Regions from separate parts of the Bacteroides acidifaciens genome, predicted to be linked through region 1. Evidence: riboswitches for the same ligand, from Rfam matches in the RefSeq annotation. Region 1 holds a riboswitch; each other region holds the start of a gene.

Region 1 (3,278 bases):
AACACACGTGTGCGGCAACCCATTGTCGCCAATTCGTAGATGTAACGTTTCGGGTCGTCCGCTTTCCATTTCTCGTTCGTGTTGAAAGGCGTATCGAGGAACATGAAGTTCGGGAACAACGCCTTTGCGGTAGTCTGGCAAGCCTTCAGCAACAAGTCAAAGTTCGGAGCTTCGTAACGGTCTTTCATCGCGTCCTCTATATTCTCCGCTTTCATTGCTTTCTCAAAGTCCTTTTTCGAGTAAGACACCCCGTCCTTCACCTTGAAAATCTGAATCGGGAATACAGGAACCTCGCCCCGTGTGCCCAAGCCCTCGATGGTAGCTTTCAGCAATTCCTCAATCACCATCCGACCTTCGGCAGAAGTATCCGTACCGTAATTGATAGAACTGAACACCACCTGGTTACCGCCGCGTGAGTGCATCGTGTTCAGGTTATGGATAAATCCTTCCATTGCCTGGTGTGTATCCTTGCGGGTCTGCTGGTATGCCTTCTCCGTGATGCGTGCCAAGTGTTCCTTATCTATAATGATTTGCAGGGCTATCAAAGCGATGCGCAGCGTTTCGCGTTCCGCCTCGGTAGACTTGATAGACGGCAGATACTCCTCAATCAACGTGCGGATTGCCTTCTCGTCCGCCTGATTGCCGTTCTCCATCGCCACATAGAAATTGATGAACGAAGCTAGGTGCTTACGGAAAGATTTAGCCACCCCTTTCGCCATGAAGAAGTCGAAAGCAGGAATCGCTTGTCCGCCGTGCTGCTCGTTCTGGTTAGTCTGGAAAATGATAGTCGCCAACGTTGCGTAGCTCTGGATACTTTGCGGGGTACGGATGCTGCCGTTCTTTGTGCGGAAGCCGCGTTCAAAGAGGTCGTCCATGTCATACTGGATGCAAGTCGTCGTCTTGGTCGGATAATAATCCAAGTCATGGATATGAATGTCGCCCAACTGGTGCGCTTCGGCAAAACGTTTCGGCAACAGATATTTATAAGTATAATCTTTGGTCACTTCAGATGCAAAAGTCATCATTTGTCCGGCAGGGGTGTGACTGCTCATGTTGGCGTTGCTCAGGTTGACGTCGTTCTTGTCGATGGCAACGATACCGTCCATCACGTGCTTCATCTGGGTTTTCTTGTCCCGTTCCGTATTCCGCCATTCGCGATAGATGATATACTTCTTCGCTACTTCCGGCCGAACCTTCATCAATGCCTTTTCCACTAAATCCTGAATCTCCTCTACGGTAATCGTAGGAGTGGCAAATTGGCTGATTACATTCATCGTGATGTCAGCCACCAACTGCTGTTCATCCTGAATCCCCGTTGCACTGAATGCCTTGCTGATTGCATTCTTAATCTTACTGATAGAGAAATCTTCTCTTTTACCATCACGTTTGATGATACAAATTTCCGCGTAGTTCATAACTTTAACTCCCGAAAGCTTTAATAAATTAATAATTGAAAATTAAAAATTGAAAAATGAAGAAAGAGAATCCAATAATCATGCAGGCGTTTAGTATAGCCAGTCTTTAATTTTTTAATTCTCAATTCTCAATTTTCAATTCTTTCCGGCAGGTCTTCTGACTTATCCCTCCCTCGCAGCGCCTTCCCACACCTATCGGTGCAGTGGCATAGTGTGCGGATTCACAGAGAATTACAGCAGCGGGTACTGTCGCCGATTTGCACAGCGTTCCCTCATTGACTAAACCTCTTTTTAGCTCCGAAAACGGGTACAAAGATAGAAGATAATCCAATACCCCGGTTAGCTTTTAACATTAAATTTCGGGAAACTTTTCTTTCTTGCTGATACAGAAAGTTTTCCATTTTGGAAAACTTTTTTTTGAATTTAACTTGTGAAGTGTTTGTTTTTCGTCTGTTTCTTTTCTCTAAATCAGACATGAACCGATACGCTTTCCTCTTATGTCAACTGCAAAAGTCGGAAATTATTTTCTTATCTTCTATACAAAAGTGGAAAAAGAATCAATCATTAACACTCTTTTTTTATGTATTGCAACCAATGTTACGGAATAGGGGCAAATACATATCTTCCCAACACGGCTTTCGAGTTTTAATATAGATAAATAAATTACTGTGCAACTTAATTTTAATATGTTTATTATGAAAAAAGACTACGTCGTTTGTCCGTTGAGCGGACGTTCCCTTAGTAAAGGGTCGCGCTTGCGCCGTTTGTCAAATGTAGAAGAAATGCTGGCAAGTACTTATGGACATTTCTTCCGTCAGGTGGAACAACCTTATTCGTGTGTGGAACAGGAGATTCTCACGCGGATTATAAAGTCATTGTCTTCTTTGCTTCAGGGTGATTTGTCCCGTCCTTGCTTTTTTTGCAAGTTTGCAAAGGGTGACCTTGTATTTTGGGGACGGGTGGAATTCTTCAGATTGGAGCTTCCGGCTGAAAATCCTTTTAGTGTTTCTTCCCGTTTGTGCTGTTTGCGTGAGTTGGAAAACAAGTTGAACTGTTATTTCGTGAATGAAGGAAGAAATAAACCTTATTCGTGGAGAGAAATGCAAGTGATTCGGCGCATAAAGAAGAAGTTTGTCCATGAGCTAAGAAACACGTCAAAGTATCATTTATTCAAGGGCACTCATGTTCGTCGTGTTTCTGAAGAGGAACAACTGGAACTGAAGAATCAGAAGACGGATGAAATCCGTTTGAATCATGTATCTATCTGCCATTACAATCCGCTTTCGGAGAAATTCAAGAAGAAGAAAGAAGAGTATCTCAAGGAGATTGAAGAGAAATTTGGGAAATCATGAATTTCTGCTGTGTATGCAATTGGATATGTATTTCGAGTAGGTTGATTTGCTGGAAATAAAAAAAATTACCCTGATATAAATTGATGATTAGTCAACTTATATCAGGGTAGATTATTTAGAATATTAGGACGCTAAGAATCTTTAGAATTTTGCTTTTTCTCTAATTCCTCACGATATATTTTTTTCATATAACTAGTTGCAGACAAAGCCGTAGCACTGCCTGCCCATAATCCAAATAGCAGAAAGAATATGTAACCCAAATACGCATTCATTTCCATGCCAAAAAGATGCAAAATAATTAATATTAAAAAATATCCCCAAAAACTATAGAAAAAGCACAGGTAGGAATAATAACATAAATAATATCTAAATTTAAAATCTTTCATTTTATCTTCTTTTTTATGATAGGTATTATAATCAGTGCTAATAATAATGGTAAAGTAAAAGCTATATCCTTCATAAAAGAAGGCTCATATTCATAGAAAAACAATGAGAACAGTATTTTTATGAA
Region 2 (3,278 bases), 500 kb from region 1:
TCCAATGCCCGTTGGTATGTATAATTGCCGGACAGGTTGATGCGGATTTTCTCCCAAGGCTGGAGAGACAAGTTTCCTGTGGCGTCAATTCCTTTAATCTCCACACTCCCCAAGTTTCTCATACTCCATATCGCAAGGTTCTTGGTAGGATAAGCAATGATTTTATCCGTTACTTTGTTATAGTATGCATCAACGGTTGCCGAAAGATAAGGAATGAATGTACATACATTCTTGCTGTATGTAAGTCCGATATTATATTGCTTTGCATTTTCAGGTTTCAGTTTGGTGTTTCCCACTTCCTGGTAATATAAGTCATTGAAACTTGGCAGGCGGAAGATGTCCTTATAGAAGGCACGGATACGGAACTCTTCGTTATGGAAAGGCTTGAATGAAGCGCTGACATAAGGCGTTAATTTGCGGTGATTGCCGGCGCTGCCGCCTTCCTTGACATCTTCGTTGATGATAGTTGCCAAAGCAGATGCGGAGATGGTCAGCCAATCATTTACATATTTTCCAGCAAAAGCCGTCAGCCATGAATAGCGGGTGGGTTGCGCAAAATTAGTAAGATTAGTATCCATTGTATTGATACTCCCATCCGTTGAAAGGGAAAATGAAAGATTGTTCAATAATCTGTATAATACCGATGCGGAGAGATAGTATTCCTGTTGGTAATAACTGTTTTCCGTTTTTCCTGAAGAGTTTTTGGTGTCGGGGTCCAGGTAACGCTGATAGCTCCAGTTCCATTTGGCGGAAGTCTGCAATACCCATTGGTGGCTGAACTCTTTCTTATATTGGCTTTGTATAAATGTATTCTTGTCCCACAGGTGTTGTGAGGAATAGTCGTTATAAAGTGTAGTGGCTTTCGGCAATCCTCGGGAAGATTGGAAGTAATAGGCTTTCAATCGCCATTGCTCTTTATCGGAGAAGTTGCCGTAAAGTCCGGCTTCGGTACGGAAAGTCTGTACGTCGGTATTCTTTCTTTTCTCCCGTGACGTCAGGTCGCCCTCTGTATTTCCGTAGTGCAGGGTGTAGGGGTATTGTCCGTCTGAAGACATCCATTCGCCATTGGCTGTGACTGTCCACTTAGAATTGAGTTGTCGCTCTAACAGAACCGATGGGTTGACCAGCCCCCATGAGCCGGTCTTGAAAGCCGCGCTGATATTCGTACGTTTCCCTTTTTCGAAACGGGGAGTAAGTGTCTGTATATTCAGTATTCCTGCCGAAGCGAAGAAACGTGCCGGCTGGAATATATTATCGCTTTGACCGTTGCTTAATGATAACTGGTCTACGTTATCGAGCGAGAAACGACCGATGTCAATCTGACCCGTCTGGCAGTCGGTTACGGTGATTCCGTCATAACCTACGGCTGTGTGTTGTGCGCCCAGGCTGCGTATGGATACGGTTTTCAGTCCGCCGATGCCACCGTAATCTTTCACGGTCACTCCGGCAAAATGCTTCACGGCATCAGAGACTTGCAGAGCATGCAGGTTCTTTAGCGCATCTTTGGAAAGTACTTGTAGCGGAGCGGTAGAACGTATCTCTCGTGTTTGGTAAATATCGGAAACTGTAATTTCGGGGATGGAGTATGTATGCGTTGTATCCACTTTTTGCTGTTGCGCAAAAAGTGCGGGGAATAAAAGCTGGCAGCAGATTACTGCACAGATACTCTTGTATAGCCTTATATGTCTCATCCTTGTCCTATTATTGATCTATTTTTCACTTTTAAAAGTGTCCGGGCGAAATCCCTTCGACCGGACACGCATAAATAAACTTGGCAGAGTTTATTAATTAAAACACACTTTCTCTGAATCAGAATGATGAATGAAATGATAGACGGATTGTCCGGTTCATTAGATTCAACGCTTTTTCCTCGAAAGCAGTGAAATTGGTTGCACGGCAGGTCTTCTGACTCGTTCCTGTTGCGGGCGCCTTCCCAGAAGTTTCTTTCCAGTGGCTAAAAGTAGGTTGCTCGCAACATATTTATAGAACTTACAGCAGCGGGACTGTTCAGGATTTACACCTGATTCCCTTTTAATCGCTTTCCTCGTATGTTTTTGAGGTCTGCGAACCAATGCGTGGCAAAGATAGGGAGTTTATTTGGCTTTTGCAAAGGGGGGCGTTCTTTTTCTTTCGTCTTGATACGAAAGAAAAAGAACCAAAAAGAAAGAATCAAGGCTGCGTTTTTTCAGCTACTCCGGTGCTTTCTCCGGCTAAAGGGCAGAAACTCGCTACGCTCAAACAGTCTGCCCTTCTTAACGCCGAAGAAAACACCTGCGCTTGACGCTGAAAAAACGAGGCCGGGAAACCATGCGGGGTGGCACGTGGTATGGGCATGCGGTGTGTGTACGTGTGTGGGTGACGTGGGAGATGCTTATTGTTCGCCTTTCATTAGTAAGTATTCTTCGATGGTTTGCGCTGTGGCATCCTTTAGAAGTACTGTCTTGTCTTTGTTCAGAAGGTAGAGGGTAGGGACGGCTTTCAAGTCATACAGTTGTTGCTCCTTGATAGCGAAAGTCTTGTCATATCCGTTAATCCATTCCTTCGGGAATTCATTCAGATGTTTCCGCCATTCGTCCAGTTCTTCGTCGGGGTAGATAGAGAGGACGGTCAACTTCTTTTGAGATAGAAGCTGATTGATGATAGGGGCGTTTTTTAATGCTTCGATTGTTTCCGTGCAGGCGTGGCATCCCGGGTTATTGATAAATAATAAGGTATAGTCCGATTTCTGTTGATAAAGGGAGCCTTGTGCGCCAGAAGACAATGTATAGTTAAAGTTCAATGCTTTGGTTCCGATACGGTTTTTCTGAGCCAGTTCACGGCGGGCTTTGGGACGTACCTTTTCTATTTCTTCCAGTATGGGAGAAGCCAGCATGGCATCCAGTACAGGGATATAAAATTCTTCGTTACGCATCGGAGAGTTAGGGTCGTACAGATATTTGTCTGCCAAGTCGGTGATGTAAGTGAATACCTTCTTATCCACGTTTGTCCGTTCGATTGTTTTCCGCATAGCTTGCTGTGCAGTTTCCAATGGAACATGGTTCAATATATCGCAATAGTCCGACCAAGCCTGTTCGGTCACTTCGGGGTGATGGATATAATTGGTATCGGCAAAGTTTACGTTATCCCAATAGTGCTTGACAAGGAAATCCGCCCGTTGTTCCGGCGCCGTCATCATTGTCGGGATGGTGGGTAATGTGAAAGTTTTGATAGTATCCTGTGCTACTTCAGTTTTGTTTAAGCCGGAAGCATTGCCGTTTTTGCAGGCACAAAGACAAAGA
Region 3 (3,278 bases), 110 kb from region 1:
GACATTTATCCAATAATCGGCTTTTTGTATCAGTCCATAGGCTGTTTCCAGTCCGATTGGGGTTGAACTGTTAGAACTGTTTTCTTTATAAATGTACTCTGCGCCTGCATCGGCAATCAGTCGTGTCATATAACTTTGGGTGGAAGGCATTACCCAACTGTCGTTCCACGGAGTGTTGAACATAACGGTAGGGCGCTGGCTGACGGAATCCGTGAGGGCTTTCAGTGCATAATACCGTTGGGGGATTTCCCGGAATATTTCTATTCCCTTTTCCCGCTTGTCTGTCAGTTCGGAAAGGACAATCATCCATTCGGCCTTGCCGAGCGGTGATTCTTCCAGATATTCACCCATATATAAATAAGGTATGGAAAGTTCTTTCAACTTGTCTGTTACAGCGGTTTGGGCGTCACCTATGCCATAGAGCAAAACTACGTCGGGTTTTAATCCAATCAGCAGTTCGTAGTTCATTTCAGGACCCATATCCTTGATTGAATCTTTGTGGGCAAGGATGTAGGGATTGGCGATATAATCAATGCCCGAAACTCCGACAATCCGGTTGATTTCTCCTAGTTCATCGAGCATGGCGATGTAGGAAGAAGACATGCATACAATTTGTTTGGCTCCGGCAGGGATGATGGGACCGTTGAATCCGGCAGGCGCTTGCTCACCGTTGCGTGTAACAAAATAGGACATTGTTACATCGTTGGCGCCTTGCCACGGGTTGGTAATCTGTATAAGTGTGCTGGTGGCGTTCTCGGCACCCAGAATTTTAAATCCCGAAGCGTATTCAGGGGTATATACATCTTGGTTGAATGCTTCCAGAGATGTCTTATTACGGGTGATACAGCTTGCCAAAAAGAGCAGGCAAAGTAACGTGATAGTCAGAGCAGGAGATTTCACTTTTATAAGATGTTTAATTAGAAAAAATAATAGTGGGTCCTTTCGAACGGCAAAGATAGGACTTATTATTAGTTTGTTTTTATTTTAGTTGGATTTTTCTTCCGATTTGTTTCTATTTGTGTATCTTTGTCCCTAGAAATTTTGGTGTCACTTTTCCGATTCTACGGAAAGAGTGGTGAAAAGGGAATCAGGTGTAAATCCTGAACAGACCCGCTGCTGTAAGCTCCGCCAAAAGTTTTCCTACAATACTCAAATCCACTGTTCCGCTTTGGAGGAATGGGAAGGGCGTTAGGAAAATGGAGTAAGTCAGAAGACCTGCCAAAGTTGAATTCTTGAAACTTTCCGGGATTAGAGTTTGAAGAGTGCAGTTTATAGCAATCACATAGTACTTGTTTTTGTGCGACGTACAAAGTGCGCAGTGTCTGTTTGTGCAGGACGCTGACTTATGCTCTTTTTGAAGGGGAGCAGACTGCCCTTTTCTGTCTTTGTATATTCCTGGAAGTTTATAATTGAAAGAAAATAAACAGACGAGATGACAAGAGGAATGATTCGAAAAATTCTATGGACAGTAGGTTGTTTGGGACTTCCGGCGTTGCTGGGAGCTCAAAGTCGTTTGGATAGTTTGCAACACTTGGATGAGGTAGTGGTCACGGCGAAGCCGTATAAAGAAGTAATCCCTGCCCAACGGCTGAACGGGCTGCAACTGGAACGACTGAATACGCATAATGTAGCTGATGCTTTGCGCTACTTTTCCGGCGTGCAAATCAAGGATTACGGTGGTATGGGCGGATTGAAGACGATAGATGTCCGTAATATGGGTTCTCACCATGTCGGTGTGTTTTATGACGGCATTCAGATTGGAAACGCACAAAACGGAGTGGTTGATTTGGGGCGTTTTTCGCTGGATGATTTGGAAGAATTATCTCTTTATAACGGACAAAAAAGTGAGATATTCCAGTCCGCCAAAGACTTTGCTTCGGCTTCGGCTGTATATATGAAAGCTCGGAAACCGAAGTTTGAAACAGGAAAGAAAACGAATCTGCTGGTGCGCTATAAGGCAGGAAGTATCCAGTTGATTAATCCTTCCATCCGGTTGGAACATAAACTGAACGATTACCTTAGCTTGAGTCTGAGCGGTGAATATACGAAATCCGACGGGCAATATAAGTTCCGTTACAGACGTTTGAATCAGGAGGGTAAAGTGGCTTATGATACGACAGCTACCCGATGGAACAGTGATATTGAGGCTTATCGTATCGAAGCCGGTGTATATGGCATTATTCATAACGGCTATTGGCAGGCTAAACTGTATTATTATGATTCGGACAGAGGACTGCCCGGAGCTATCGTGAAAAATGTATGGCAGAATGGAGAACGGCAGGGGGATAAGAATTTCTTTGCCCAAGCTACATTTGTGAAAGATGTCACCCCGAAATATAAGTTGCAACTGAACGGGAAGTTTGCCTATGACTATACACATTATCTTTCAAGGGATACAGTGCAGTTTCTGCAAGAGAGTGTGACAAAAAAGATGCAGTTCGATAATACCTATTATCAGCAGGACTGGTATTTGTCGGTGGTGAATATGTATAGCATTCTGCCTGTATGGGATGTGTCTTTGTCTGTCGATTTTCAATATAATAAGTTGAATGCCGTCATGCGTGGAGTAGGGACTCCTTTCACGTTCCCGCAACGCTATACAACTTGGGCGGCACTGGCTACGGCGTTGAATCTGGGAAAATGGAAATTACAGGCTGATGTGTTGGGGACATTCGTTATCGAGAAAGTTCGTAATAATGTGCAAGCCCCTGACAAATCGGAACTTTCTCCGGCATTTATCGTCGGGTATAAACCTTTCCACAACCATGATTTTAATTTGCGTGCTTTCTATAAGCGTATCTTCCGTTTGCCTACTTTTAATGACCTTTATTATGCGCAAATAGGCTTTAGTCAGTTGAATCCGGAATTTACCGACCAATTTAATATTGGTGGAAGTTATCAAAAGACATTCAAAAAAGGATTTATTGACCGGATTTCTGTACAGGCTGATATTTACTATGCCGCGATTACAGATAAGATTATTGCTGCGCCTACCGGGAGCAGTTTTCGCTGGATGATGACAAATATGGGAAAAGTGGAGAGTAAGGGGCTAGATGTTTCGGCGGCTGTATTCGGTCATGCAGGACCGGTAAGGATGAATACCAATCTTTCTTATTCTTTCGCGAAAGCGCAGGATTTTACAAAAATCAACGGGAAGAAACTGTCTTCGTATGGCGACCAGATTCCTTATACTCCCTGGCATAGCGGCTCGGTGATTGCGGGAGTAGAATATGGTACGTGGACGTTGAATTACAGTTTTATTTATGTAGGTGAGCGTT

Evidence for each region. A riboswitch is a leader RNA that binds a small molecule or an ion and turns the genes downstream of it on or off. The one in region 1 is predicted to bind cobalamin.
Region 2: another riboswitch for cobalamin. It lies ahead of CLIN57ABFB40_RS03420 (TonB-dependent receptor plug domain-containing protein); the one in region 1 lies ahead of CLIN57ABFB40_RS01470 (anaerobic ribonucleoside triphosphate reductase).
Region 3: another riboswitch for cobalamin. It lies ahead of CLIN57ABFB40_RS01010 (TonB-dependent receptor); the one in region 1 lies ahead of CLIN57ABFB40_RS01470 (anaerobic ribonucleoside triphosphate reductase).

The regions. Positions count from the first base shown of each region.
Region 1 is NZ_CAEUHO010000001.1:356,672-359,949, forward strand. Features, by position in the region: gene CLIN57ABFB40_RS01470 (anaerobic ribonucleoside triphosphate reductase) at 1-1,415, opposite strand, end outside; cobalamin riboswitch at 1,545-1,732, opposite strand; gene CLIN57ABFB40_RS01475 (hypothetical protein) at 2,111-2,767, shown strand; gene CLIN57ABFB40_RS01480 (hypothetical protein) at 2,899-3,153, opposite strand.
Region 2 is NZ_CAEUHO010000001.1:859,700-862,977, forward strand. Features, by position in the region: gene CLIN57ABFB40_RS03420 (TonB-dependent receptor plug domain-containing protein) at 1-1,691, opposite strand, end outside; cobalamin riboswitch at 1,878-2,088, opposite strand; gene CLIN57ABFB40_RS03425 (hypothetical protein) at 2,072-2,281, shown strand; gene CLIN57ABFB40_RS03430 (DUF5106 domain-containing protein) at 2,372-3,278, opposite strand, start outside.
Region 3 is NZ_CAEUHO010000001.1:244,395-247,672, forward strand. Features, by position in the region: gene CLIN57ABFB40_RS01005 (ABC transporter substrate-binding protein) at 1-900, opposite strand, end outside; cobalamin riboswitch at 1,026-1,238, shown strand; gene CLIN57ABFB40_RS01010 (TonB-dependent receptor) at 1,445-3,278, shown strand, end outside.